Regions from separate parts of the Bacillus sp. es.036 genome, predicted to be linked through region 1. Evidence: a T-box and tRNA genes for the amino acid it is inferred to sense, from the RefSeq annotation. Region 1 holds a T-box; the other holds one or more tRNA genes.
The links. A T-box is a leader RNA that pairs with one kind of tRNA and senses whether it is charged. The one in region 1 lies ahead of pheS (phenylalanine--tRNA ligase subunit alpha), so its partner is inferred to be a tRNA-Phe.
Positions count from the first base shown of each region.

Region 2: it has a tRNA-Phe gene. The T-box ahead of pheS (phenylalanine--tRNA ligase subunit alpha) is inferred to sense a tRNA for this amino acid. The anticodon was not compared.

Region 1 is NZ_PDIZ01000001.1:2,281,970-2,295,239, forward strand. It holds gene pheT (phenylalanine--tRNA ligase subunit beta) at 1-2,299, opposite strand, end outside; gene pheS (phenylalanine--tRNA ligase subunit alpha) at 2,328-3,362, opposite strand; T-box leader at 3,428-3,653, opposite strand; gene ATG70_RS11715 (TrmH family RNA methyltransferase) at 3,708-4,460, opposite strand; gene sspI (small acid-soluble spore protein SspI) at 4,599-4,805, shown strand; gene ATG70_RS11725 (M42 family metallopeptidase) at 4,845-5,930, opposite strand; gene ATG70_RS11730 (dUTP diphosphatase) at 6,011-6,493, opposite strand; gene ATG70_RS11735 (sigma-w pathway protein ysdB) at 6,590-6,985, shown strand; gene ATG70_RS11740 (TVP38/TMEM64 family protein) at 7,047-7,619, opposite strand; gene ATG70_RS11745 (cytochrome ubiquinol oxidase subunit I) at 7,760-9,082, shown strand; gene ATG70_RS11750 (cytochrome d ubiquinol oxidase subunit II) at 9,116-10,156, shown strand; gene ATG70_RS11755 (DUF1294 domain-containing protein) at 10,196-10,474, opposite strand; gene rplT (50S ribosomal protein L20) at 10,548-10,904, opposite strand; gene rpmI (50S ribosomal protein L35) at 10,950-11,150, opposite strand; gene infC (translation initiation factor IF-3) at 11,173-11,691, opposite strand; ribosomal protein L20 leader region at 11,766-11,887, opposite strand; gene thrS (threonine--tRNA ligase) at 12,065-13,270, opposite strand, start outside.
Region 2 is NZ_PDIZ01000001.1:2,017,592-2,034,008, reverse strand. It holds gene ATG70_RS10470 (DUF1189 domain-containing protein) at 1-135, opposite strand, end outside; gene ATG70_RS10465 (Na/Pi cotransporter family protein) at 374-2,002, shown strand; gene ATG70_RS10460 (DUF456 domain-containing protein) at 2,122-2,604, shown strand; tRNA gene ATG70_RS10455 (tRNA-Asn) at 2,738-2,812, shown strand; tRNA gene ATG70_RS10450 (tRNA-Met) at 2,816-2,892, shown strand; tRNA gene ATG70_RS10445 (tRNA-His) at 2,915-2,990, shown strand; tRNA gene ATG70_RS10440 (tRNA-Ile) at 3,003-3,079, shown strand; tRNA gene ATG70_RS10435 (tRNA-Ser) at 3,090-3,182, shown strand; tRNA gene ATG70_RS10430 (tRNA-Met) at 3,367-3,443, shown strand; tRNA gene ATG70_RS10425 (tRNA-Phe) at 3,600-3,675, shown strand; gene ATG70_RS10420 (superoxide dismutase) at 3,947-4,558, shown strand; gene ATG70_RS10415 (hypothetical protein) at 4,606-4,893, opposite strand; gene ATG70_RS10410 (MFS transporter) at 4,995-6,245, shown strand; gene ATG70_RS10405 (peptidoglycan D,D-transpeptidase FtsI family protein) at 6,359-8,380, shown strand; gene ATG70_RS10400 (PstS family phosphate ABC transporter substrate-binding protein) at 8,673-9,650, shown strand; gene pstC (phosphate ABC transporter permease subunit PstC) at 9,730-10,662, shown strand; gene pstA (phosphate ABC transporter permease PstA) at 10,662-11,540, shown strand; gene pstB (phosphate ABC transporter ATP-binding protein PstB) at 11,582-12,403, shown strand; gene phoU (phosphate signaling complex protein PhoU) at 12,425-13,084, shown strand; gene ATG70_RS10375 (glycoside hydrolase family 15 protein) at 13,199-15,181, shown strand; gene rpmG (50S ribosomal protein L33) at 15,258-15,407, shown strand; gene ATG70_RS10365 (5-formyltetrahydrofolate cyclo-ligase) at 15,486-16,052, shown strand; gene ATG70_RS10360 (DUF92 domain-containing protein) at 16,049-16,417, shown strand, end outside.

The DNA of each region.
Region 1 (13,270 bases):
GAGAGAAAGCTAGTGATTTTTTCCCTTCATCAAGATGTTCCCCCTGATAGACATCAAACAATTGAATCTCAACAAGCTTGGATCCACCCGCTTCTTTAATGACGCGCTTCACTTCACCTGCTTCAAGTGACTCGTTTACAACGAGCGCAACATCTCTTGTAACCGATGGGAAACGAGGAAGCTTCTTGTATTTAAGATGAGTAACATCAGCTTTAAGTAATTTCTCAAGATTGATTTCAAAGACGTATGTTTCACTTAAATCAAGTTCTTTCTCTACTTCAGGATGTAGCTGGCCAATATATCCGATAAGCTCTTCATCGAGATAGACAGCTGCTGTGCGACCCGGATGAAGCTTAGGCTCTTCTGCACGTGCGAAGGTGAGACGATCTTCCACACCAAATTCTACAGCAAGTTCTTCAAGAATTCCCTTTACAACAAAGAAATCTGCCGCTTTCTTTTCTTTTTGCCACAGATGCTCTTGCCATAGTCCTGACACGACACCAGCAAGATGTTCTTGTTCAACCGGTAGCTCATCACCTGGTAAGAATACAGAAGCTGTTTCATAGAAAGCAATATTCTCTAACTGACGGTTTCGGTTATATTGAGCAACCTCTAATAAGTGAGGGATTAAACTCGTTCTAAGTTCACTTCTTTCTTCACTCATTGGCATCGCCAGACGAACAGCTTCTACTGACTCATCAGAGAAGAAATGGCGCTTTGATGGTGAAGTAAGTGAATACGTTACCGTTTGGTATAGACCTGCACCTTCAAGCGTACGTCGAACATGGCGGCGTTTCCCCTGATATTCTGACAACTGACCAGGTGTACTTTCTGTGAGGGGTAACGTTGCAGGAACATTATCATATCCGTAAAGACGTCCTACCTCTTCGATTAAGTCCTCTGAAATTGTAATATCCGGGCGACGTGGTGGTACTTGAACCGTAAACGTGCCACCAAAATTTTGATAAGAGAATTGCAAACGCTCAAAGATTGCAGCAACTTCTGTTTCAGTAATTTCCGTTCCTAGAACTTGATTAATTCGATTTACTTCAATGCTAACGTCAAGAGCTTCAATTGTACGAGCACCTTGCTCAGCAATGCCTTTTAGAACTGTACCTCCAGCAATTTCTTGAATAAGCTGAGCAGCACGTTCGCTTGCGCCAACAACGCGATTTCGGTCAATCCCTTTTTCGAAACGAGCACTTGAATCACTTCTGAGTCCGAGGTCTTTCGATGACTTTCTGACAAGCTTACTATTAAAATAAGCGGCTTCAAGTAGGATCGTTGTCGTATCCTCTTGCACTTCAGAGTCAGCCCCACCCATTACACCAGCAACGGCAACAGGTTTTGAACCATTTGTTATCACAAGATGTTCACTTGAAAGCGAACGTTCCACATCATCCAGAGTGACAATTTTTTCACCTTCAGTTGCTCGGCGGATAACGACTTCCTTTGATCCAAAGCGATCATAATCAAACGCATGAAGCGGCTGGCCATATTCAAGTAAAACGTAGTTTGTAATATCAACAACGTTATTAATTGGACGAATACCAGCAGAAACAAGACGGTTCACAAGCCACTGTGGCGAAGGTTTTATCGTTACGTCTTTCATAACGGTAGCCCCGTAATAAGGATTATCTCCTTCATTTTCTACACGAACTGACACATAGCCTTCTACGTCTTCATCCGAGCGAACAAGCTCTGGTGACGGAAGTTCAATCGAACGATTCAATACCGCACCCACTTCATAAGCGACACCAATCATGTTCATCGCATCCGCTCTGTTCGGTGTAAGACCCAGCTCAAGAACTTCATCATGAAGGTTTAAATATTCAAGGGCATCTTCCCCAGGTGTCACATCTTCACTAAACACAAAGATCCCATCAGCATATTCCTTCGAAACAAGTTTACTTTCAATTCCAAGTTCTTGTAATGAACAAATCATACCATGTGAGGCTTCACCGCGTAATTTTGCTTTTTTAATTTTAAAATTTCCCGGAAGGACTGCGCCAACCGTTGCAACAGCCACATATTGACCTTGCGCAATATTTGGTGCGCCGCAAATAATTTGGACTGGTTCTTCCTCACCAATCTCAACCTTACAAATATTCAGCTTATCAGCATCAGGATGTTGCTGACATTCAAGAACGTGACCAATCACCACTCCGCTAATTCCTTTATTAAGCTGTTCAACTGTCTCAACCTCTATACCACCTTTAGTGATCAGGTCTGCCAGTTCATCAGCTGAGTAACTATCTAAATCTACATACTGCTGTAGCCAATTCATTGATACAAGCATTTATTCTCCTCCTAACCTTCAAATCGTTCTATAGTGAGTTAAATTGTTTAATAAATCTACTGTCATTTGTATAGAAGTGACGGATATCATCAATGCCATATTTCAGCATTGCAATTCGCTCTGGACCCATTCCAAATGCAAAACCAGTCACTTTCTCCGGATCAAATCCCGACATACGTAGTACGTTAGGGTGCACCATGCCTCCACCAAGAATTTCAATCCATCCAGTTCCCTTACAGACAGAACAGCCGTTACCACCACAATTAAAGCAGGAAATATCCATCTCTACAGATGGTTCTGTAAATGGGAAGAAACTAGGACGAAGGCGAATTTCACGTTCTTCTCCGAACATTTTCTTCGCAAAGGATTGAAGAACACCCTTTAGGTCACTCATTCGAACATTTTCGCCAACCATTAACCCTTCAATCTGCATAAATTGGTGAGAATGAGTTGCGTCATCCGTATCACGTCGGTAAACTTTCCCCGGCACGATGATCTTTACTGGGCCTTCACCATTTAACTTCTCCATTGTTCTTGCTTGCATTGGTGATGTATGCGTACGTAGTAACGTTTCTTCAGTAATATAGAAGGAATCCTGCATATCACGAGCAGGATGATCTTTTGGAAGATTTAGCGCTTCAAAATTGTAATAGTCTGTTTCAACTTCTGGTCCCTCTGCAATTGAGAAGCCCATACCAAGAAACAAGTCTTCAATTTCTTCAATTACCCTTGTTAATGGATGATGGTTTCCTCTTTTCACTGGACGACCTGGAAGAGAAACATCGATCGTTTCCTTCTTTAATCTTTCTTCTACGGCTGCTTTTTCTAAACGAGCAATTTTCTCCTCAAGTTGATCCGAAATCGCATTTCGTATTTCATTAACGAGCTGCCCCATTTTAGGACGCTCTTCTTTTGACAATTTCCCCATACCTTTGGAAATTTCGGTAATCGGTCCTTTTTTCCCAAGAAACTTCACTTTGATATCCTGTACTTCCTTCATGGAAGAAGCTTGCTGTATTTCCGACAGCGCTTCTTCTTTTAACGCTTGTAAACGTTCTTGCATCGTTTCAACCTCCACTTCATATTCGTGTTACTCTCTTTTGACAATAAAAAAATCCTCGCTCCCCAGAAAGGGGCGAAGATTTGATTTCGCGGTACCACCCTAATTCACCGATAGGTTTCAACTATCAGCCTTAAGCAAAGAATAACGGCTTGTAAACCGATCCGCTTTCGAACGAACAAAGCGGCAACTCCAGAGTGAATTCGGCAACGTCCCTATAGAAATGCTTCCAGTCACGGCATTTCCTCCCTAAATAGGCAGTGGCAGCTTACTACTCTCTATCATTGTTTTTATCATATATAAGTTGCTTTTAATTATAGAAAAAAAATGCTATATCTGCAAGTGCAATTATGAAGGAAGTAGCCCATACATCAGAATTCCAGCAGCAACAGCAACATTAAGCGACTCCGCTTTTCCATAAATCGGGATATACACGTTCTCATCAGCAAGATTTTGAAGCTCTTCCGATACGCCATTTGCTTCATTCCCTAGAATAACTGCAAACTGAGAACGTCCTTTTAAATCATCATAAGGAGTTCCCCCACTCACTTCTGTGGCATAGATCGGCATGTTAAGCTCTTTGAACTTTTGCACTTCTTCTACAAGATCTGCTTTTTTTACAGGGAGGTGATAGATAGACCCCTGAGTAGAACGGAGCACTTTACTATTATAAGCATCTACTGTTCCATGCCCAAGTAGAATGCCGTCGTAGCCAGCACTATCCGCTGTACGGATCATTGTTCCTAAATTACCTGGATCCTGTATAGCATCAAGGAGTAAGAATCTCCCTGCACTTGGGAAATGAGGTTCCACCATTTCACATACAGCCATGATTCCCTGCGGCGTTTCGGTATCCGTTAATTCTTGCATCACTTTCTCAGTTACAGTATACACAACAGGACGTTCTTTAAACGGATAGATAGATACATCATTGCCTTCCGTTACAATCACTTCAATAATTGGCGCTTCAAACTTCGCCGCCTCTTCAACGATATGCGGTCCTTCAATGAGATAGCTTTGAGCTTTCTCTCTCCCCTTACGCGTTTGGAGCTTTTTCCAATCTTTCACTTTTTGATTTTTTGCGGATTCAATAATCATTATGCTCTCCTTCAGTTTTCAATGTTTCTATTATAAAGGGTTAAATGGGAAGATTCCAATAGTACTCATGAAATTTATTGCATTCGCTCATACTAATGATGCTTGATCCAACAAGCGAATGAGAAAGGTGAGGTGGAAAGCATGGACCTTAACTTACGAAAAGCAATTCTCGCCAATATTAATGGCAACAACGAGGAACAGATTGAAGCGACGATCCTCGATGCCATCCAAAGTGGCGAAGAGAAAATGCTCCCTGGACTAGGTGTTCTTTTTGAAATCCTATGGAAAGAAGCACCTGAAAATGAACGAGAGCAGATGCTCTCTTACATGGCTCAGGGTGTAAATTAACGAGCAAAATCCGGTGGCCAAGGCCACCGGATTTTGTGTTTAATTGAAAATAATTTCTTTTACTTTATCAGCGTCAAGTTTTTTAATCACTTCAACAATTAAATTAACCGCATTTTCAAAATCATCACGGTGGAGAATCGCTGCGTGTGTATGAATGTAGCGTGTTGCAATCGTGATCGAAAGAGCGGGTACACCGTTTGCTGTTAAGTGAATTTTCCCTGAATCCGTACCTCCACCTGCAATGGAGTCAAACTGATAAGGGATGTTATTCTCATCAGCAGTATCTGTAACAAAATCACGAAGTCCCTTATGACCAACCATTGAAGCATCGTACATAATAATTTGAGGACCTTTCCCCATTTTCGATTGAGCGTCTTTATCGCTCACGCCAGGAGTATCACCAGCAATACCAACGTCAACAGCAAAACCGATATCTGGCTTAATCATGTTTGTTGCGGTTGTTGCTCCACGAAGACCGACTTCCTCTTGGACTGTACCAACACCATATACCGTATTTGGATGTGCTTCACCTTTTAGTTTACGAAGTACTTCAATCGCAATTGCACAGCCAATACGATTGTCCCATGCTTTTGCCATAAGCATTTTTTCATTATTCATGACAGTGAATTCACAAATCGGAACAACGGAATCTCCTGGCTTTACGCCCCATTCCATTGCTTCTTCTCTGCTTGATGCACCGATATCAATAAACATATCTTTCTTATCAACTGATTTCTTACGCTGCTCAGCCGGCAGAATATGTGGTGGTTTCGAACCGATCACGCCCATAATATTGCCATTACGAGTCATCACATTCACACGTTGAGCAAGCATCACCTGTTCCCACCATCCGCCAACAGTTTGGAAATAAAGGAATCCTTTATCGTCGATGCGGGTAACCATAAAGCCAATTTCATCGAGATGTCCTGCAACCATGATTTTAGGACCTTCTGCATTACCTTTTTTAACAGCAATTAAACTGCCGAGGTTGTCATACATGATTTCATCAGAAAGAGATTCAATATGCTTCTTCATTACGTCGCGAGGTTCACGCTCGTTACCAGGTACACCATTCGCATCCGTAAGTTCTTTAAGCATCTGTAACGTTTCGTCTAGCTTTGCCATATGTATTGCCCCCTTAATATGTATTCACTGTTCATTATAACGGTTTCCGAAATATTTAACAATTCAGAGCAGTCTTGAACTTAATATCCCTGGTCCTGGCGATTATGATTCACTTTATTTTTTTTCAAATACGCCTCACCAATTTCTTTATACTCAAGTCCAATCGTTTGTCCCAAAGTTAGGTAACTCTCCATTAAATTGTAATAAGGTTCTTCTTTCTTACTTGCAAGTCGATCAATCGCGCGATAGACATCATGAAAGGCCTGAACTTCTGATGACGCCGTTTTTTCTGGCAGGCCTTCAAACGCAGTGATGCCTAACTCTAGTCCTAATGATAAAATAAAATGAATCCCATCAACATACTCCTCTAAAATCGTTTCTTTCGGTGAAGGTGCTTTTTTACTCCAATATTTAAAGCAGCGCGTTTCATTCGCAAGTTCTCCTAATTCAACTTTAAGAGCAAGAAGCTTATTTTCAAACAAATCAACATCATCTAGCCCGTGTTCTTGTACAATTCGATCATCTAATTGTTTTTGTAATGTAAATAATAACTCAAAATTCATTGAAATCGTCCCTTCAAAATCTTTTCATTTTATGAAACCTTTCTTTATCATATACGTATAGAGAATAGAAGCATAGTGAAAATGAGGTGCTGACTAATGATACTTATCCTATTTCGTCTTGTCATTCTCGTAGCCATGGTTTTGATTGCTTATTCTGTCATTCGCTTTTTTATGGATCCAAAACGCAAGCTCGAAAAAGCTCACGATCATAAAGAATACTATTTTTTCGATGACTCGTCCAATGTTCGAAAGAATTTTCTTGTCACTTACAAAGGAGCTCTCTTTGAAGGTGAAAAATACCTTGGAACAACCGAAAAGTCCTTTGATATTATTACGCTTTCTATAGGCGTAAAAAACGCTTCAGAACTTTATTTACTTGAGAAAGAAGATTTCTATTTTCTAGAGAAGGAAATGGACATCAGGTATCCAAGCGCTAAAATTGAATGGAAAAGCCCTGTGAAAGAATTTCTGCGTCACCGTGAAGATTCATAATGTCAAAAGCCCCCTCCTAGTTGGTGGGGGCTTTTATCTATCATCCTATTTTGAAATCGATTTACCTTGCAGGTTGAAAAAAATCCTCCCATTTCATAACCCATTCCTTTCTTTTAAGTAAAAAGAAAAGAATAACAAGGCCTAACAGCATTAATAGAATAAGTACCGGGTCAAAACCACTAATCGCTGTTCCAAAGAAGGAATAAAACAGTGCAAGAGGCAAGTTTGATATAAGAGACGAGCGAAGATAATCTGGAAAATCTTTTGACACCTCAATTAAGCAAAGCGAAATAAAATGAAAATGAACAAAGGGTACCAATCTTAGAATTGCAATCTGCCCAACTGACATAGGCATATGCTTTCGCGTCCATCTTTCCTTCATTCGAATGATTTTCTTGAACAAACCCGGTGTTTGTTTCACGACCAGATAAAAAACCGAACTTACAACGGTAATTCCAATCACCGAATAGATAGTTCCATATATAGCTCCAAACAATACACCGCCTGCCACACAGACCACACTAACTGGTACAAAAACAAACTGACGAATAAAATGAAAAATAATGAAATAGAACGGGGCGTAAATTCCGCTGTTCGACACAACCTCAACAAGCGGCAGGACGAGCTCATTCATGATGTTCCCCCCTTCCTTTTACCTTTATGACAAGAGACGAGCTGTTATGTCAAAAAGTGAAGCTCAAAGAGAATATTTTCTGGCAATACGTGGACAATAAGGGGAGATTTGATGAGAACGGTAATTGGAGGGGATATTAGATGGATGAACTCGTTATTGCTCGTTCATTGTTTGGCATGACAATGGGCGTACATATTATTTACGCTACTCTCGGAGTAGGGCTACCCTTAATGGTGCTTGTAGCTGAACTCATGTATCAAAAAACAAAAGATAAAGATTATGCACTCATGGCGAACAGGTGGACAAAAGGGTTTGCCGTATTACTCGGAGTCGCTATTCCAACAGGAACGATTGCAGGCGTGCAGCTTTCTCTGTTATGGCCAGGATTTATGGAGGTTGTAGGACGAGTCATTGCCCTACCATTCCAAATTGAAATTTATGCCTTTTTCCTCGAAGCACTCTTTATGTCGATTTATGTTTATGCCGCAGATCGACTTTCTCCGATTATGCGGATTGTTAGTGTTACACTCGTTGCCTTTGGCGCAAGTGCTTCAGCGATTTTAATTACGAATGTCCACGCTTTTGAAGGCACACCAGCTGGATTTGAAATAGTAGATGGGAAATTTGTTAATGTGGATCCGTGGGAAGCATTTTTTAATCCTTCCTTCATCGTTACAGCAGGACATGTCACAGTATCTGCTCTTATGACAGGTGCTTTTGTCATTGCTTCTATTGCTGCATATAAAATGATTCGTCAACGAGGGAATACGCGTGAATATAAATTTCATCACAAAGCTTTAATGATGGGACTCGTTATTGGAGGGATTTTTTCAATTTTAACGGCGTTAAATGGGCATGAATCCGCTCAGCAATTGTATCAATACCAGCCTGAAAAGCTGGCAGCTGCAGAGGGATTGTTTGAAACACAAACATACGCCCCGCTTGCCATAGGTGGCTACACAGATAAAGAGGAACGAGAAGTAAAGTGGGCGATCGAAGTTCCTTGGGCGCTCAGCTTTCTAGCTGACGATGCTTTTGATACAGAAGTGTTAGGACTTGAGGAATGGCCAGAAGATGAGTGGCCTCCCTTGTTTGTCCATACTCTATTTAATGCAATGGTTGGGATAGGCTCTTTATTGATGCTCCTATCCATCGTGGGGTTTACCTGGTACAAAATTCTGAAACGAAAAGAATTCCCACGCTGGCTGATGTGGGCGTTTATTGCCGCTGGTCCTCTTGCCATCACTGCAATTGAATTCGGATGGATCTTCGCTTGTACCGGAAGACAGCCATGGGTTATTTATCACGTGATGAAAACAGAAGAAGCGGTGACAACTTCTGGAAACATTGGACTGCTATTTGTTCTATTTCTCATTGTTTATATCATTCTTATGATTTCAACAGTGCTCGTGCTGCGTTATTATTTCAACCGTAATCCAATTAGTAAAGAACTTGATCAATAATCCAATGAATCGTACGTCTATTAAAAATAAGAGGTGAACAACATGTCAGAAGCATTCTACGCCATCACATTAATTTGGGGACTTGTTTTCATTTATGCGGTTATGGCGACAATCGATTTCGGTGCTGGATTTTGGTCGATGATTTATTTAAATCGAAATAACACGAAAGCAACGAACATAGCAAACCGCTACCTTTCTCCTTCCTGGGAAGTAACGAATGTTTTCATTGTAGCTATCGTTGTAGCGCTCTTTAGTTTCTTTCCTGGAGCGACATTTACTTTAGGGACAGTGCTACTTATTCCTGGCAGTTTGATTATTTTATTACTTGCGCTACGCAGTGCCTTTCTCGTATTTTCCCATTCAGCATCGGAGAATTACAAACGGATCTTAACACTCATTTCGGGAATTACTGGTTTCCTAATTCCAGCCCTTCTGATTTGTGTGTTACCGATTACGCACGGTGGGTTTATCAAAACGACAAACGGAGTAGAACGCTTGTTATTGAGTGAATTGTTTACAAGTCCAAGTGTCTACGCGTTTATGGCTTTTGCTATCTCAAGCACACTTTTTCTGTCATCACTTTTACTCTCTGATTATTCAAACGTATCAGCAGATCAAGAAGCTTATCAAACGTATAGAAGAGATGCCATACTCGTTGGGCCAATCTCACTTGCGATGGCAGGTTTGCTCGTTCTCACCATTCGAACAGAAGCACCATGGCTTTATGAAAGGCTTATGGACTATGTGCCATGGCTGATTGGTTCAATGATCACTTTTGCGATCGGGTATCTCGCTCTCTTTATTCCAAGAAAAACTGGAGTCGGCATACCAAGACTTGCTATGATTAGTATTGTCATTCAGTATTTACTCGCGAGCTATGCTTATGGATCAGCGCATCTGCCTTACATCGTTTATCCAAATGTTACGATTGAAACAGGCTTTACAGATCCCGCTACCTTTCGCGCACTAATTGTCACGTATATTGTCGCTTTCTTTATCTTAACACCAGGATTTATTTATTTCTGGCGCCTCTTCTTAAAAGATAAACGGTACCTTAAACAAAATGAATCTTAAACGCAAAAAAAAACGCAGCATATGCTGCGTTTTATCATTTTACTTATTCAAGTAAATAGAACCGCTTATCAAAAGGATATGTACAATGATAACTGCAGGAATACCGTAAATAAATTGAGAATGCTTCGTTTTATGTCTAAATCGTTTCATACCAAGATACCCTCCGATACTCCCTCCAATTACAATAAAAAGCCACAACGTCTTCTCTGAAATCCTTCGCGCACTCTTTTTCGCTCTTCGTTTGTCTACTCCCATTATAATAAAACTTCCACTATTAATAAGAACCAAATAAATAAAAAATATAATAAGACCGTTCACTTTTCATTTCCTCCTTACTTAAAGCTTTCTACAAAAAAACCATCCTCAACGTGTGAGAATGGTTTTTGAGAACTTATTTCAAGTTTTCTTTTGCTTTTGATGCTAGTTCAGCGAACGCTTTTTCGTCGTTAACTGCTAGCTCAGCAAGCATTTTACGGTTGATGTCGATACCAGCTGTTTTAAGACCAAACATCAAACGGCTGTAAGAAAGTCCGTTCAAACGAGCTGCCGCGTTGATACGAGTGATCCAAAGCTTACGGAAGTCGCGTTTTTTCTGACGACGGTCACGGTAAGCGTACATGTTTGATTTCATAACTTGCTGATTAGCAACTTTGAAAAGCAAAGACTTCGATCCGTAATATCCTTTTGCGAGTTTTAACGTTCTTTTACGTCTGCGACGTGTTACGTAGCCACCTTTTACTCTTGGCATACTAAACCCCTCCTAATTTCTGTGTCTAAATAATATGAAAACCGATTACTTCTTGTTGTAGATTAAAGTCTTAATGCGCTTGAAGTCACCTGCGGAAACAAGAGAAGCTTTACGAAGCTTACGCTTCTGCTTTTGAGACTTGTTACCGAACATATGGCTAGTGTAAGCACGGCTGCGCTTAAGTTTACCTGATCCAGTTTTCTTAAACCGTTTTGAAGCTCCACGGTGAGATTTCATTTTTGGCATGAGTGAGTTCCTCCTTCAAGAATTACTTTTCTGCGATAGGTGCCAAGATTAGGAACATGCTGCGTCCTTCCATTTTTGGTTTGGACTCAACAGTTGCAATATCTTTGCAATCTTCTGCTAGGTGCTCAAGCACCTTTTTACCGATATCAGAGTGTGTAATCATACGTCCGCGGAAACGGATCGATGCTTTCACTTTGTCGCCTTTTTCAAGAAACTTACGTGCATTACGAAGCTTCGTATTGAAGTCGTGTTCTTCAATATTCGGGCTCAAGCGAACTTCTTTAACGGTAACGATCTTTTGATTCTTACGCGCTTCTTTCTCTTTCTTCTGCTGCTCATAGCGGAACTTTCCGTAGTCCATAATGCGACAAACAGGAGGTTTCGCGTTTGGAGCAACCATCACAAGATCAAGATTTGCATTACGAGCCATATCTAATGCCTCAGTTTTGGATTTCACACCAATTTGGTTTCCGTCTGCACCAACTAGACGTACTTCCCGAGCACGAATGCCCTCATTGACGTTCATATCTCTACTAATAATCAGCCACCTCCATGGTTATTGTTCGATGATGATCATCTCACATGATGTCATTAAATGGTTTATATCCGGTTCAAAGCATAAAAAAAGCGTCGGCGCATACGACACCCACACATTACACAATTATAAAAACAGTGTACCTGCAAACTACCAATTACGGCGTCAATCAGGTGAGAAGCGGGCGCTTCTGCTTGCTTTGTTTCCGATATTTAATTACCTAAGACAGTATACCATGCTGACCAAATTTATGTCAAGGTGATAAGATTCGTTCGAAGTGCACTTGATTATCATAACGAATCTTTCCCTTTGTGACAAGTGTTTTTTGTGAATTTGTTTCATCTTAAATAAAAAAGCCGGCATCTACGCCGACTTTTCGTTACTTCTTGTCTTTAATTTCTTCTTCAATTCTAGCAGTAAATTCGTTTAGAGAAACAGTCTCTGAATTCTGCTGGCTGTAGCGACGAACATTAACCGCTTCACCTTCAACCTCTTTATCCCCTACTACGAGCATATAAGGGATTTTCTGCATTTGTGCTTCACGAATTTTGTACCCAATCTTTTCGTTGCGCTCGTCTACTTCAACTCGAATTCCAGCGCGTTGAAGTTTTTTCTGAACACTCTTCGCATATTCCAGGTGTACTTCCGAAACAGGAATAATTTCTGCCTGAATTGGAGCAAGCCATGTTGGAAACGCCCCTTTATATTCTTCAATCAAGAATGCCACAAAGCGTTCCATTGTAGAAACGACACCTCGGTGAATGACGACTGGACGATGATGGTTACCATCTTCACCGATGTAAGAAAGATCAAATCGCTCTGGAAGTAGGAAGTCAAGTTGAACAGTCGAAAGAGTTTCCTCTTTACCTAGAGCTGTTTTCACCTGAACATCCAATTTCGGACCATAAAATGCCGCTTCGCCTTCTGCTTCTACATATTCGACGTTAAGGTCATCCATGGCTTCTTTTAGCATTTTTTGTGCTTTTTCCCACATTTCGTCATTGTCGATATACTTTTTCTTATCTGCTGGGTCACGATAAGAAAGACGGAATGAGTAGTCACTAATATTGAAGTCTTTATAAACTTCCTGAATCAGCTCGACAACTTCAATAAATTCTTGCTTAATCTGATCCGGACGACAGAAAATGTGAGCATCATTTAGGGTCATTGAACGTACGCGCTGAAGTCCTGCTAGCGCACCAGACATTTCATAGCGGTGCATTGTTCCTAGCTCAGCCACACGGTACGGAAGACTGCGGTAGCTTTTCAGATCATTTTTGTAAATCATCATATGGTGCGGACAGTTCATCGGACGAAGAACCAATTCTTCTGTTTCATCCATTTTCATTGGCGGATACATATCGTCTTGATAGTGATCCCAATGACCACTTGTTTTATAAAGCTCTACGTTCGCGAGGTGAGGCGTATAAACATGGTTGTAACCAAGACGTTCCTCGAGGTCAACAATGTATCGTTCAATCGTACGGCGAATCGTCGCTCCTCTTGGCAACCAGATTGGAAGCCCTTGTCCAACTTCTTGAGAAATCGTAAATAGCTTTAGCTCTTTACCAAGTTTACGGTGATC
Region 2 (16,417 bases), 260 kb from region 1:
AATCCCTATAGGTACAGAAGAAAGTAGCATTAGGAGAAACACATACAATATCGGCTTCCCTAGTTTTTGAAAACGGAATCGCGCCATCATTTTTGGAGAAAATAAGCTATAATACAGTTGTTTAAAAACGTTCAAATTGAAAATCTCCTTTCTAGGTATGTGAGAGTAATCCCACTAAACCAGTTTATCTTATATAAGTAGATGGGAACAATAAACTTGCTGAAACTTTCTTGAAACAAAATTGATTTCATCATAATATCATTACAATTCTATATTAACTCTTTACAAAGAGGGGAGCGATGTAGATAATAGACAAGGGACTTTGTTGAGTATTGTCGAAAAAAATAAAACATGAGTGCAAGGGGTTGAAATGATGGAACTCAACGTTCAGGAGATGATCTTTCAGTTTGTGGGAGGTCTTGGTATTTTCCTGTTTGGACTAAAGTATATGGGAGATGGCCTTCAACGATCTGCAGGTGATCGATTAAGAGACATTCTTGATCGCTTTACGACGAACCCATTTATGGGTGTGCTAGCCGGGGTCATTGTTACGATTCTCATCCAAAGTAGTTCAGGGACAACGGTTTTAACAGTCGGTCTTGTTAATGCAGGATTTATGACTCTCAAGCAAGCGATTGGTGTTGTAATGGGAGCTAACATTGGAACAACTGTTACAGCATTTATTATTGGTTTTCCTATTAAAGATTACGCTCTACCAATCATTGCTATTGGTTCTCTATTAATTTTCTTCTTTAAAAACAAGAAAATTAATTACGCAGGGCAAATTGTTTTTGGTTTTGGTGCGTTATTCTTTGGACTTGAATTAATGAGTACAGGAATGAAGCCACTTAGAAGTCTTGAGGCTTTCCAAGAACTCACAGTGAGCATGAGTTCAAACCCGCTATTAGGCGTTGTAATTGGTACGGTATTTACGGTTATTGTGCAAAGTTCTAGTGCTACAATTGGTGTATTACAAGGACTTTATTCACAGAATGCTATGGATATCCAAGCTGCGTTACCAGTACTCTTCGGAGATAATATCGGTACAACAATTACAGCAGTGCTTGCTTCTATCGGTGCTTCTGTAGCCGCTCGACGTACAGCACTAACTCACGTTATTTTTAATTTAATTGGAACGGCGATCTTCTTGATCTTCTTATTTGCCTATACGCCTTTAATTGAATACTTGAGAGATGCATTAAACTTAACACCAGAAATGACGATCGCATTTGGACACGGGATCTTTAACATTACAAATACTGTGATCCAATTCCCGTTCATTGCTGGACTTGCTTATCTTGTAACGAAAATTATTCCTGGTGATGATGCAACGATAGAATATAAACCGAAGCATCTTGATCCAGTATTCATCGAGCGTTCTCCTTCTGTTGCTTTAGGACAGGCTAAAGAAGAAGTAATTCGAATGAGTGAATTTGCTTATAAAGGTGTTAAGGAAGCATCCAACTACTTAATATCTAAAGGTCAGAAGAGCGCAGAAAAAACCGCTCAGTATGAAGAAGCCATTAACAATTTAGATACTAAGATTACAGACTACCTTATTCAGCTATCCGCAACTTCTCTGTCAGGAGATGAGTCAACACGTCACGGTATGTTAATGGACTCTGTTCGTGATATCGAGCGTATTGGCGATCATATGGAGAATATCGTTGAATTGGTTGATTATCAAATCAGTAATAAAGTAAAAATGACTGACGTTGCAATGCAAGACCTTGATGAAATGTTCAATCTAACCCTTTCTGCACTTCATGAAGCCTTTGATTCACTTGATAAGTGGGATATAGCGAAGGCACAGGAAGTTGTGAAACTGGAAGATAAAATTGACAAAATGGAACGAACACTTCGTAAACAGCATATCCTTCGCCTAAATGAAGGTGAATGTACTGGAAGTGCTGGAATCGTTTTTGTTGATATCATCAGTAACCTTGAGCGTATTGGTGATCATGCGGTAAATATCGCAGAAGCCGTTATTGGAGAAGAATAAACAATGGAAGCAGAGGGTTGCCTCTGCTTCTTTTTATTTTCACAGGAATTTTGTATATTATATAGAAGGAAAATGTTATTTACTATAAAATAGACTACAGTTAGAGGGGGAGAGAAGGTATGGATATTTTATTTTGGTCTTTAATCGTTGCCTCATTTATTATTGCATTTGTTGGATTGATTTATCCGATCATTCCAGCGGTCCTATTTATTTATGTTGGGTTTATTTTGTATGGTGTATTTTATGATTTCGGTTCAATGACGTTTTCTTTCTGGGTTATTCAGGTGTTGCTAACCCTTTTATTATTTGTAGCAGATTATGCGAGTAATTTATTTGGTGTTAAAAAGTATGGAGGATCAAAAGCTGCCATTTGGGGAAGTACGATCGGTTTGTTAGTTGGCCCGTTCATCATTCCATTTGCGGGAATTATTCTTGGACCTTTTATAGGCGCAGTGGTAGCAGAGTTACTGATTCATCGAAAACCATTCAAGGAGTCTGTACAAGTTGGAGTAGGATCTTTGCTTGGTTTCCTTGGTGGTGCAGTTATGAAAGGAGTTCTGCAAGCCATCATGATTATCGTGTTTTTGGTGTATGTTTTGTAGATCTTGATGGTGAAGTGAAAGAGTGATATAGTATTTTCATGATTGATTTTGAAAGGGATATGATTAAATCCCAAAAAAGTATTGACGTTTTATTTAATCCTATGGTATATTAGTTCTTGTCGTTAAGAGATATTCCACAGTAGCTCAGTGGTAGAGCTATCGGCTGTTAACCGATCGGTCGTAGGTTCGAATCCTACCTGTGGAGCCATATGGCGGTGTAGCTCAGCTGGCTAGAGCGTACGGTTCATACCCGTGAGGTCGGGGGTTCGATCCCCTCCGCCGCTACCATATAGTTGAATAAATAAGCATGGCGGTTGTGGCGAAGTGGTTAACGCACCGGATTGTGATTCCGGCATTCGTGGGTTCAATTCCCATCAGCCGCCCCACTATTTACATAAGGACCCTTAGCTCAGCTGGTTAGAGCTGACGGCTCATAACCGTCCGGTCGCAGGTTCGAGTCCTGCAGGGTCCACCAAATGCATATCGGAGGAATACCCAAGTCTGGCTGAAGGGATCGGTCTTGAAAACCGACAGGGGCTTAGTCGCCCGCGGGGGTTCGAATCCCTCTTCCTCCTCCATTTTTCTATAATGGTTTACACAGTATCTTTACATTCATATTGTCGCGGGGTGGAGCAACGAGCGTTATATCTATGAATCAACATCGAGTTGTTTCGACGGATACGCATCGAAGCATAACCTTGTAGAGAAAGAAACAGTGTACAGCATTATGAAGCATGTGCAGCATATTTACATTCATATTGTCGCGGGGTGGAGCAGTTCGGTAGCTCGTTGGGCTCATAACCCAAAGGTCGCAGGTTCAAATCCTGCCCCCGCAACCAAAAATTTACCTGCGTCGGATAAGCTTCTTGTTAAATTTTTATTGTAGTCCCTTTAGGGGCAACCTAAACTCATAGCAAGGTGTTATTACCATTAAACGTAAATGTACAACACACAAACTCAAATTAAGATATTTCGATTAAACGTTATACATATTTGGCTCTGTAGCTCAGTCGGTAGAGCAGAGGACTGAAAATCCTCGTGTCGGCGGTTCGATTCCGTCCGGAGCCACCACTCAATAAAGATCCCACTCGTCATTAAATGACGAGTTTTTTTATGTTTTAAATACATTAGATCACACTATTAATTATTGATTTTTTCTTTAAGATGTTTAATTCCATATAATGAGGGGAAACTTTACCTGTGTTGCGGAGATTCAAATGTTTATTATTTGAAAACGCATGACAATTCTGCTAATGTAAACTTGTGACGTCATCATGTTTAAGTGGCAATTAACGTTGCCCTAACAGCAAGTTACATATTATATTTGAGGAGGAGATTCACAATGGCTAAATTTGAACTACCAGAACTACCTTACGACTACAATGCACTAGAACCACACATCGATGAAGAAACAATGAAGATCCACCATGACAAGCACCATAACGCATATGTAACAAAACTAAATGGTGCACTAGAAGGTCATGAAGAACACGCATCAAAAAGCCTTGAAGAACTTCTTGGCAATCTAGATGCGCTTCCTGAAGGCATTCGCACTGCTGTTCGTAACAATGGTGGCGGACACGCTAACCACTCACTTTTCTGGCAACTTCTTAGCCCTAACGGTGGCGGAGAGCCGTCAGGTGATTTAAGCGAAGCGCTTAAAAAGAAATTTGGTAGCTTTGAAAGCTTTAAAGAAGATTTCGCTAACGCTGCTGCTGGTCGCTTTGGCTCAGGCTGGGCTTGGCTTGTAGTTAAAGGCGGAGAACTTGAAGTAACAAGCACTCCTAACCAGGATACCCCGGTTATGGAAGGTGTTACACCAATCCTTGGATTAGATGTTTGGGAGCATGCTTATTACCTTAAGTATCAAAACAAACGTCCTGATTACATTAGCGCATTTTGGAATGTCGTTAATTGGGATGAAGTTGCTAAGCGTTACGAAGCAGCTAAATAAAATAGGTTATCTTAGCCCTCGGCACTTTGCCGGGGGCTTTTCATTTCTCATTCAATCAGTGTATAAATAGGTCCTAATTGATAAAGGATATGATTTATTAAATAATCGGTGAAATCACAACCATTTTCGAAGTCGGTAGGTGAACCTACAAGTACTTGTTGATCAGATAAGGTGAGTGACACTTCTTTATTTCGATAACTAATAAGGAAATAGTGCGTCATCTTAGAAATGAAAAAAGAACATCTATCTTCATTTACTACAGTTTCAATGCTTTGAATTAGTTGGTTGCGTAGCGGTTTAGTAAGATAATCTGTTCGATATAGAAAGTAGTACATACATAGTCCCCTTTCAAACATAGTTTATCCTTTTTGATTCTTCCGCATAACGAGGAAGAATTAAGTCAAAATAAGGGTGGATGAAAAAAGGGGAGTTTCTAATGAAAGTGATAAAACATATGATTGGTGAGATAGAAGTAACAAAAGATCTGTTGTTATTGCTAACAATCGGTGGTTTATATGCCCTGAGCATTGCACTTTCAAATACGTTTGTGAATGTGTATTTGTGGAAGCAATCCGGAGAGTTTGCTGATATCGGTATATATAACCTTTCCGCTGTTATTAGCCAGCCACTTACGTTTATTCTTGCAGGCAGGTGGGCGAAGAAAATGGATAGAGTGATCGTCTTACGAATAGGCGTCATTTTTCTAGCCCTCTTTTATATAACGGTCCTTTCTTTAGGTCAAAATGCGAGTCATTTATTGATCTTACTTGGCTCCTTACTTGGGATTGGGTTTGGCTTTTATTGGCTAGCGTTTAATGTGTTAACATTTGAAATTACTGAGCCAGAAACGAGGGATTTTTTTAATGGTTTTCTCGGCTTACTCACTTCTTTTGCAGGTATGATTGGTCCGATTTTTGCCGGTGTGATTATTTCTAGTCTCGAAGCATTTACGGGATATAAGGTCATTTTTGGAGTTTCACTGGCCTTGTTTTTTGCAGCCGTCATCTTAAGTTTCTTTCTTGAACGACGATCTGCGAAAGGCAACTTTTCATTTACCCGAATTTTTCAAGAAAGAAAAGCGAATGCCGATTGGCTCAATATATTGCACGCGCATTTTTTTCAAGGGATAAGAGAAGGTACTTTTATTTTCATTATCGTCGTTCTTGTTTTTATAACGACGGAAAGTGAACTTGCTATCGGTACATTCGGACTTGTAAACTCCGCAGTTTCCTTTTTAGCGTATTACTTGGCGACCCGTTTAATAAAACCAAGGTTTCGAAAAAAAGCAATCTTATATGGGGGGCTAATTCTTTATGCATCGGTATTCTTACTTGTAACAGATCTAACATTTGCGCGATTGTTAATGTATGGTGTTTGTATCTCTCTTGCCTATCCATTACTTCTTGTTCCGTACATTTCACTAACTTATGATGTCATTGGTAAAGCATGGAATGCTGCAGAAATGCGTATTGAGTATATTGTTGTTCGAGAGGTTTACTTAAACCTGGGTCGAATTGTATCAATCCTTTTATTCCTACTAACAGTGTCGCTGTTTAACGATGAAAAAAGCATTCCAATTTTGTTATTAATTGTTGGAGCGGGACATACGTTTATTTACCTGTTCGTAAGAAAACTTCAATCGGCTTCAGCAACCGTGGCAGAACCGTCTCCTGACCCATTACAATAGCTCATTAGTCCCTTTACTTTTTTATTATCACTAAGTATAGTAAGGAGAAGAGAGATCAGAGACACCTGTCTGAAACAGGTGTCTATATTTGTTTAAGGGGAAGGGAGTTTATTGTGAAAGCTAAGAAAAAGAAAAATCATGTACCTTTTAGGCTAAATATATTATTTTTATCGGTTTTCCTTTTGTTTTCTACCTTAATTCTTCGACTGGGTGTTATTCAGATTGTAAATGGAGAAGAATACGAGCGTGTTTCTGAACAAACGGAAAACGTGACTGCAGAGTCAACTGCACCTCGTGGGAAAATGTATGACCGTTACGGACGAGTTCTTGTAGATAATAATCCTCAGTTTGCTCTTACATATATTCGAACACAGAATACAAAACAAGCTGAAAGGCTTGAATTAGCTCAAAAATTAGCTGAATATATTGAGATGGATACTGAAGATGTTATAGATCGAGATTTAAAAGATTATTGGATTGTCACGAATCCAGAAAAAGCGAAGGCGAAGTTAACCGAAAAAGAATGGGAAGAGATGGAGTCTAGTGAAGCTTATCAGCTACAAATTGAACGCATTAGTGATAAAGATCTAGAAGAAATTAAAAACAATCCACAAGAGCTTGAAGTTGCTGCTATAAAAAGAGCAATGGACACTGGTTATGCTTTGTCGTCTCAGACAATTAAAATCGGTTTAAATGAAGATGAAATTGCTAAAGTGAGTGAAAATCTTGGTTCTTTACCAGGCATAGAGATACAAGCAGACGCCACAAGAGAATATCCTTATGGAGACACCCTTCAAACTATTTTTGGGAGAGTCGGACCTATTCCTAAAGATGAATTGAGTTATTATGGATTAAGAGATTATGAGCGAAATGACAAAGTTGGCATTAGCTATCTTGAAAAAGAATACGAAGAGTACCTAAAAGGTCAAAAAGAAAAGCAAACTTACGTCACAGATAAATCAGGTGAGCCAATAGGCGAGCCAAAAGTAATTGAAGGACAAAGAGGAAATGATTTGGTACTCTCATTAGACATTGATCTTCAAAAAGAAGTTGAGAAAATTCTTGATGAAGAGCTTAACGATGCGAGGCAATATGGAGCAACGAGAGGCTATGTTGTGATGATGGATCCAAATACTGGGGAAATCTTGTCGTTTGCAGGTAAAGAATATAATAATGGCGAGTTCAAAGATCGCACTTTTGGTGTGATTGGAGACTCTTATGCGATGGGATCAACAGTTAAAGGAGCAACGGTTTTAACAGGTTATCAGTATGGAGTAATTAATCCAAATACAACTCTTGTAGACGAAGTCTTATACTTTAAAGATGAAGGTAAAAAGTCATCTTATACGGCTAATGCAATGGGACCTATTTCAGATCTTGTTGCTTTACAAAGATCCTCAAACGTATATATGTGGAAAATTGCGATGAGCATGGCTGATTATGACTACGCTCCTTATGAAAGTAGTGGTTATGACCCGGCAGCTTATGATGAGCTAAAAGAATCATTCTCTCAGTTTGGTTTAGGAGTGAAAACAGGAATTGACTTGCCTGGCGAAAGTTCAGGGTTAAATGGTGGGATAAGTGAATTTGGTAAAATTTTAGATTTTGCGATTGGACAGTACGATACGTATACACCAATGCAAATGGCTCAATATACCTCTACAATTGCAAATGGAGGTTATCGTATTGAACCTCATCTCTTGAAAGAAGTCCATGAACCTTCTGAAAAAGATGGTTTGTCTGATACGATTTTGTTTCAAAATACTCCGGAAGTGTTAAACAAAATTAAAATGAGTGAAGAAGAAGTGGCTCATGTCCAAAAGGGAATGTGGATGGTTATGAATACTGAAAATGGTACTGCAGGCACACACTATCCTTACTTCCAAAGTGATGACTATCAAGCAGCTGGAAAGACTGGGACAGCGCAGATTGGAGATGGGTATAATTTAACTCTAGTTGGCTATGCCCCTTATGACAATCCTGAAGTTGCGATTTCGGTTGTTGTGCCAGAAGTGAATGATTCTTCTTCTGGTTCCGTGAACAAAAAAATAGGTGGTCGAATTCTTGATGCTTATTTTGAACTGAAAGATGAAGCTAAGAAACCAATTGGGTATGAAGAAAAAGAAACTGAATAAGTAAGAATAAAAAAAACCGCTGAAAAAGCGGTTTTTTTTATATTATAAGGACAAATTAACAACAGAATCATCCTGGATGAAATGTAATTTAAAGCTAATAGAAGGGAAAAATCTATCATTTCCCCAAAAAAAGAGAAATTAAAACGTTTTCCGACAAGCATTTACAATCTCTTTACAATTGGTTTATACGACATTAATATCTGGGCTGTATTCTAAGAATTGTGATTGAGAGGCCAGTACACAAACAACCTGGTTGGTCACAAGTACAAACATCCATTTAGGGGGAAATAACATGAAGTTCAAGGGCATTATGCTTATGGTAGTTATGTCGATGGTAATGATTTTCGCAGCAGCTTGCGGAAATAACTCTGGTAACACAGAAAATTCTGGTAACACAAACAGTGGCGGAGAAGCTTCTGGTGAAGAAGTATCTGGCGAAGTTCTAATGGACGGATCTTCTACAGTATTCCCGATTATGGAAGCAGTTGCTGAAGAATACGCTTCTGTACAACCTGATGTAAAAGTTAGTGTAGGTGTTTCAGGTTCTGGTGGTGGATTTGAGAAATTCTCTGCTGGTGAAACAGACATGAGTAACGCTTCTCGTCCAATCAAAGAAGAAGAAACAGCTGCACTTGAAGAAGCTGGTATTGACTTCACAGAATTTGAAATTGCAAAAGACGGTCTTTCTATCGTTGTTAACTCTGAGAATGATTGGGTAGATCAGCTTACAATTGACGACCTAAAGAAAATCTGGTTAGGCGAAGCAACAATGTGGAGCGACGTCAACCCTGAATGGCCTGAAGAAAAAATCGAATTATTTAGCCCTGGTACAGATTCTGGAACGTATGACTACTTTAATGAAGTAGTACTAGAAGATGAGCAAATGGTGAAAGAAGCAACACTTTCTGAAGATGACAATGTACTTGTAAATGGTGTAACTGGCTCTAAAAACGGTATGGCATTCTTCGGTTATGCTTACTACCTTGAAAACAAAGATAGCCTTAACGTTATTCCAATCGTTAATGGTGACGGTGAAGCTGTAGAACCAAATGCAGAAACTATCCAAGATGGAACATATGAGCCACTTTCTCGTCCGCTATACACTTATGTGAAGCACTCTGCAGTAGAGGAAAATCCTGCTGTATATGATTTCACTAAATATGCACTTGAGAATGCTGGTGAAATGGCTGAAGCTGTAGGTTACGTAGCTCTTCCTGAAGAAAAGTATACAGAAGCTATGGATAAGCTAAACGAAATCGCTGGTAAGTAAGAATAAAATGAAACAGATTGGTGAGGAGTTACGGCTCCTCACTTTATCCTGTTTTGCTCTTTGTGAGGGGGAGTAATAAATGCAAAGCTCTGTTCGTCAGATGATTAAAGACAAAAAAGAGAAAAATCAATCACGAGCGAAGTTTATGGAGAAACTTGTACCGGGCTTATTGCTTTTATGTGCAATTATCTCTGTATTAACAACGCTTGGTATTGTTTTTACATTGATTGTAGAAACAATTACGTTTTTCAACCGTGTTTCAATTATTGAATTCTTTACGAATAAAGATTGGTACCCGTTTTTTGGAGACAACCCTGATTATGGAATCTGGCCACTGATTTCTGGAACATTAATGATTACCGGGATCGCCATGCTCGTTGCCATTCCATTAGGATTAGCAGCAGCCATTTATTTGAGTGAATATGCAAGTGATAGCGTTAGAAGAATCATTAAGCCGATTCTGGAAGTATTAGCAGGTATTCCTACGATTGTATATGGTTTCTTTGCTTTAACTTTTGTTACACCAGTTCTACAAAATATTATTCCGAGTCTTCCTATTTTCAACGCATTGAGCCCCGGTATCGTTGTAGGGATTATGATTATTCCTATGGTTGCATCTCTCTCAGAGGATGCGATGAGTTCTGTACCCAACGCAATTCGAGAAGGTGCACTCGGACTTGGCGCTACACGATTTGAGGTTGCTGTGAAAGTAGTTCTACCAGCTGCATTATCAGGAATTATTGCATCTTTTGTACTTGCGATTTCAAGAGCAATCGGTGAAACAATGATCGTAACAGTCGCAGGTGGTGCAACACCAAAACTTACTCTAGATGTAACGGAGTCTATACAGACAATGACATCTTATATTGTGCAGGTAAGTCTAGGGGATGCTGGTTATGGAACGACAATTTACTACAGCATTTATGCTGTTGGGATGACGCTCTTCCTTTTCACACTTATCATGAACCTTATCGCGCAATATATTTCTCGTAGATTCAGGGAGGAATACTAATGCAATTAGTAGATCAGGCAAAAGTAAAAAGTAAAATGCAAACCAGACTGGCACAAAATAAGATTCTTAAAGGAATCTTCTTTGGAGCAACAATGCTAGCACTCGTAGTGCTTGTTATCTTGTTATATCGGATATTCACTCAAGGGATTGGCTACTTAGATTTTCAGTTCTTTCAAAATTTTGCATCTCGATTCCCTGAAAAAGCAGGAATTAAAGCAGCATTTTTCGGTACTTTATGGATGATGGCAGTGATTGCTCCAGTCGCACTTACAATTGGAGTTGGAACCGCGATTTATCTTGAAGAATATGCAAAAAAAAATAAGTTTACAACGTTTATTCAAATAAATATTTCCAATTTAGCAGGTGTCCCTTCGATTGTTTTTGGTTTACTTGGACTAACTGTATTTGTTCGGATGTTGGAAATGGGGCGAAGTGTTCTTGCCGGTGGTTTGACGATGAGTTTATTAATTTTGCCTATTATCGTTGTTGCTGCTCAAGAGGCTGTACGTTCGGTTCCAAAAGAGCTTCGAGAGGCTTCTTATGCGATGGGTGCTACGAAATGGCAAACAATCAAAAAGGTTGTATTACCTGCAGCAATCCCCGGGATTTTAACAGGAGGAATTCTTGCTTTATCACGCGCAATCGGTGAAACAGCACCACTACTTATGATTGGTGCATTAACGTTTGTTGCCTACTTGCCTGAGAATTTCTTGTCCGGATTTACTGTTATGCCGATCCAGATTTTCAACTGGACGAGTCGTCCGCAAACGGAATTCCACGATGTAGCAGCAGCAGGTATTATCGTACTTCTCGCAATGTTGCTCATTATGAATTCAATTGCTGTCTTAATTCGAAATAAGTTTTCTAAAAGACTGTAGATACGTAAAGCTCTCATCAATGTGTAAAGGGGATATTGAAAATGAAAACAGTTATGGATGAAAAGAAAGTCGTAAAAGCTCCGCGGTCAGAAGAACAGATAAAAGAAAAAGATTCTGTATATAGCATTCAGAATTTTAATTTATGGTACGGAAAAGACCAGGCTCTAAAAGATATTAAATTCGATATTCCAGAAAAACAGGTAACAGCCATTATCGGGCCATCCGGTTGTGGTAAATCCACGTTTATTAAAGCTCTTAATAGAATGGTCGAAATGGTACCAATTGTAAAAATGTCTGGTGATATTAACTATCGTGGGAAAAACATTTTTGAGAACAAATACAAAGTAGAAGATTTGCGCACAAAAGTGGGAATGGTTTTCCAAAAGCCGAATCCATTTCCAAAATCAATCTATGAAAATGTCGTTTATGGTCCTAAAATTCACGGCATTAAAAACAAAAAAGTACTTGATGAAATTGTCGAAAAAAGCTTAAAAGGTGCAGCACTTTGGGAAGAAGTAAAAGATCGTCTAAACGAAAATGCTTACGGTTTATCTGGTGGTCAGCAACAGCGCCTTTGTATCGCTCGCTGTCTCGCAATTGAGCCTGATGTTATCTTGATGGATGAGCCAACATCTGCGCTTGATCCAATCTCTACCCTTAAAGTAGAAGAACTTGTTCAAGAATTAAAGAAAGATTTCAGTATTATTATCGTAACGCACAACATGCAACAAGCAGCTCGTATCTCTGATAAAACGGCCTTTTTCTTAAACGGTGAAGTCGTAGAGTTTTCTGATACGAACCAGTTATTTTCTAATCCTACAGATAAGCGAACAGAAGACTATATTACAGGCCGTTTCGGTTAATTATTTCGGGGGTGAGCATTTATGGTAGTAAGAGAAAATTTCCAAGAACAATTAGATGAAATAAAGACTAAGCTTCTTGAACTAGGCTCTTTAGCGCAGGTGGCGGTTGATGATGCGATTACTGCATTAAAGAATCAGGATGTTGATAAAGCACTTGAAATTATTGATAATGATTATAAAATTAACCGCCTCGAGGAAGAGATTAACGAAACAGCGATTTGGTTAATCGCGAAGGAGCAGCCGCTTGCAACCGATCTAAGAAGACTTATTTCTGCATTGAAAATAACAACGGACGTTGAGCGCGTTGGCGATCTTGCTGTTAATATTGCTAAGTCAATTATTCGAATCGGGGACAAACCTTTTGTTAAACCGATTGAAGAAATTCCAGCATTAGCTCAAAAAGCGAATAATATGTTAAAGGAAGTGCTTGCTTCCTTTTATGATGAAGATGTGAATCAGGCAATGGCTGTTGCGGATGCTGATGATGAAATTGATAACATGTACGGACGTCTGGTAAAAGAACTACTTGAATTGATGACAGAACATCCTGAAAGTGTTAGCCAAATTCAACAGCTTTCTTTTATCTGCCGCTATGTAGAACGTATTGGAGACCATTGCACAAATATTTCAGAAAGCGTGATCTACGTTGTGAAAGGGAAGCGCTACGACCTAAATGCTTAATCAAAGAACCACACTCTAAATGAGTGTGGTTTTTTAATCTATTTAGAAAGGTTAAGTAATGACCTGTCCACTTCTGCAATAGACTAGTGTAGGAGATGGATAGGGGGGAGCAAAATGCCAAGACATTTAGTCATTGGAAACGGCCAACTGCTTATCAATATGGATCAATTTCTACAAATTCGAGATATTTATTACCCTTATGTAGGGCAGCAAAATCACGTTCAAGGTCATGCAAATCGAATCGGGGTTTGGGTAGATGGGAAATTTTCATGGCTCCACTCATCGGAATGGGATATCCAGCCAAATTATGATCAGGATACGCTCGTGACGTATAGTACTGCGGTACATCCTCATCTTGGAATTAAACTTGTTTTTGAAGAAGGCGTGCATCAACGTGAAATGCTAATGATTCGTAAAATTACGATTGTTAATTTAGAAAATCAAAATCGCGATGTAAGACTATTTTTTCATCAAGATTTAAATATTTATGAAACAGAAGTAGGCGACACAGCTTACTTTTGTCCGGATACAAAGTCTGTGATTCATTATAAACGCTACAGGTATTTTCTGTTCAATGGCGAGCTAGATGGAGAGGGAATTGAACAGTACACGACTGGAGTAAAGCGATTTCAGGCTGCTGAGGGCACGTGGCGTGATGCTGAAGATGGCCATCTACATGTTAATCCAATTGCGCAAGGTTCAGTTGATAGTACTTTTTCACTCGAAACAAAGTTGGAACCGCATCAACAAAAAACAGCTTATTACTGGATGACAGTAGGTAGAACTAAAGAAGAAGTGAGTAGCATTCATGAATATGTGAGCGAGATTGGTACTCAATTAACGGTTGAAAAAATTCGTATGTATTGGAATCGATGGGTAAACAAATCCGTGCTTCCGGAGACTGATTTAGGTCCAAATATCCTATCTCTTTATAAAAGAAGTCTATTAATTGTTCGAACACAAACGAATCAAAATGGTACGATTATCGCAGCGAATGACTCAGATATTTTGCATTATAACCGCGATCACTATAGCTATATGTGGCCTAGAGATGGTGCGCTAATTGCTTCTGCCATGTCTAAAGCAGGGTATCATGGAATGGTTACAAACTTTTATCGCTGCTGTGCAGAGCTTCTTTCAAAAGAAGGGTATTTACATCATAAATACAATCCTGATGGTTCTGTAGGGTCGAGCTGGCATCCTTATGTCGATCGTTTAAAGAAAACTCAGCTTCCGATACAAGAGGATGAGACGGCTCTTGTTCTCTGGGCGTTCTGGGAACATTACCAATCAACAGGTGATATTGAATTTGCTCAATCGCTTTATAAGTTTTTAGTTCGACCTGGTGCAAAATTTCTGTTGCAATTTATGGATGAAACCCTCGATCTGCCACTTCCTTCTTATGATCTTTGGGAAGAAAGGTTTGGTGTTTTTAGTTTTACAGCGTCCGCTTGCTATGGTGGTCTTATGGCTGCTCACTCGTTTGCAAGGTTGTTCGGAGAAGATGATCGTGCTGAGAGCTATTATAAAGGGGCAGAGCGGATTAAAAAGGGGATTGAGGAACATCTCTATGACGAAACACGTTCCTGCTTCTTAAGGGGGCTTTATCGAAATAATGAAACAGGTGAAATAACGAAAGATTATACAATCGAAAGCAGCCTATTTGGATTATTTGCATTTGGGGTTTTTCCTGCTAATGATCCTCGTATGGTTCGAACGATGGAAGAGATTGAAAAAAGACTTTCTGTAAAAACGAGCATTGGTGGTGTAGCGCGTTATGTTAGCGATTATTATTTTCAACAATCGCAAAATGTTGAAGAAGTACCCGGTAATCCTTGGGTAATTTGTACTCTGTGGATCGCTAAATGGAAAATTTCCCGTGCCCAAACACTGAAACAATTACGTGATGCGAAACATCACATAGATTGGGTATATAAACAGGCCCTCTCAAGTGGTATACTACCAGAGCAGGTACATCCGTATACAGGAAAACCATTATCAGTAGCGCCCTTAACATGGTCGCATGCTACGTTTGTGGATGTTGTGAAAGATTACCTTGAAAAGTATGAAGCACTTTCCACAACAAAAACAACTTGATTGAATGAGATTTGTTTGTTATCATAATAAAGTATGTTGTTAAATGAACAGTTTGATAGGATTTGGAGGGATATTCATGCGCGTACAAATTACATTGGCTTGCACTGAAACAGGCGATCGTAACTACATCACGACGAAGAACAAACGTACTAACCCTGATCGTCTTGAACTTAAAAAATACAGCCCAAGACTTAAAAAGCAGACGTTACATCGCGAAACAAAGTAAGCAGTAGGTTATCCTACTGCTTTTTTATTTGCTCATTTTCCCGTAAACTAGTAAGTGAGAAAAGTAGGAGGAATGATGATGCAATCAAAACACGAGTGGCGAACAAATATGAAAATAAAATTAAAAGAAATAACTGCTGCTGATAAAGTGAATCTTGATCAACAAATACTTGATCGTCTATATACATATAAACCGTACACAAATGCAGAAACGATCGGCTTAACGGTGGCAATGAAAGGTGAAATAAATACAAAAGAAATTATAGAAAGAGCATGGAGTGAAGGGAAAAGAGTAGCAGTACCGAAGTGTAATCCAAAAACCAAACAGATGACTTTTTACTATTTAACGGAATGGGATCAATTAGAAAAAGTATATTTTGGTCTAGAAGAACCACGTCCCAAAAAAACAGAAATGTGTCCTCCTGACGAAATAGAACTTTTGCTTGTACCAGGACTCATTTTTGATCGAAATGGGTATAGAATTGGTTTTGGTGGTGGCTACTATGATCGCTATTTGAAGGACTATTCAAACTCAACTGTTTCACTTGCTTACCAATTTCAAGTTGTCGAAAATGTGCCAACCGAAACGTTTGATTTGCCTGTGGAGGCAATCATCACAGATGAACAGATTGTTAACGTTAAATGAGCATTTACTTTTTTATATGTGCGATTACAGGTTTTCTAGGTTACAAAGCTAAAGCCCTTTCGAAAAAAGGAGCAGTTGCTGCTACAGGAATAGGGTGCGCCATTGCACTTGGTTTTGCATGGAAAGGGCTTTTGCTTCTCGGTATCTTTTTTCTGTCTTCAACGATTTGGAGTAAGTATAAAACGGAGTTAAAAGATAACGTGGAAGAAATTGTAGAAAAAGGTTCGTCGAGAGATGAATATCAGGTCCTTGCTAACGGCGGGGTTGCCGCTTTAGCTGGAGTAATGATGAGCATTTTCCCTGGAGATGCATGGTTGTTGATTTTTCTAGGAGCGATTGCTACTTCTAATTCTGATACCTGGGCA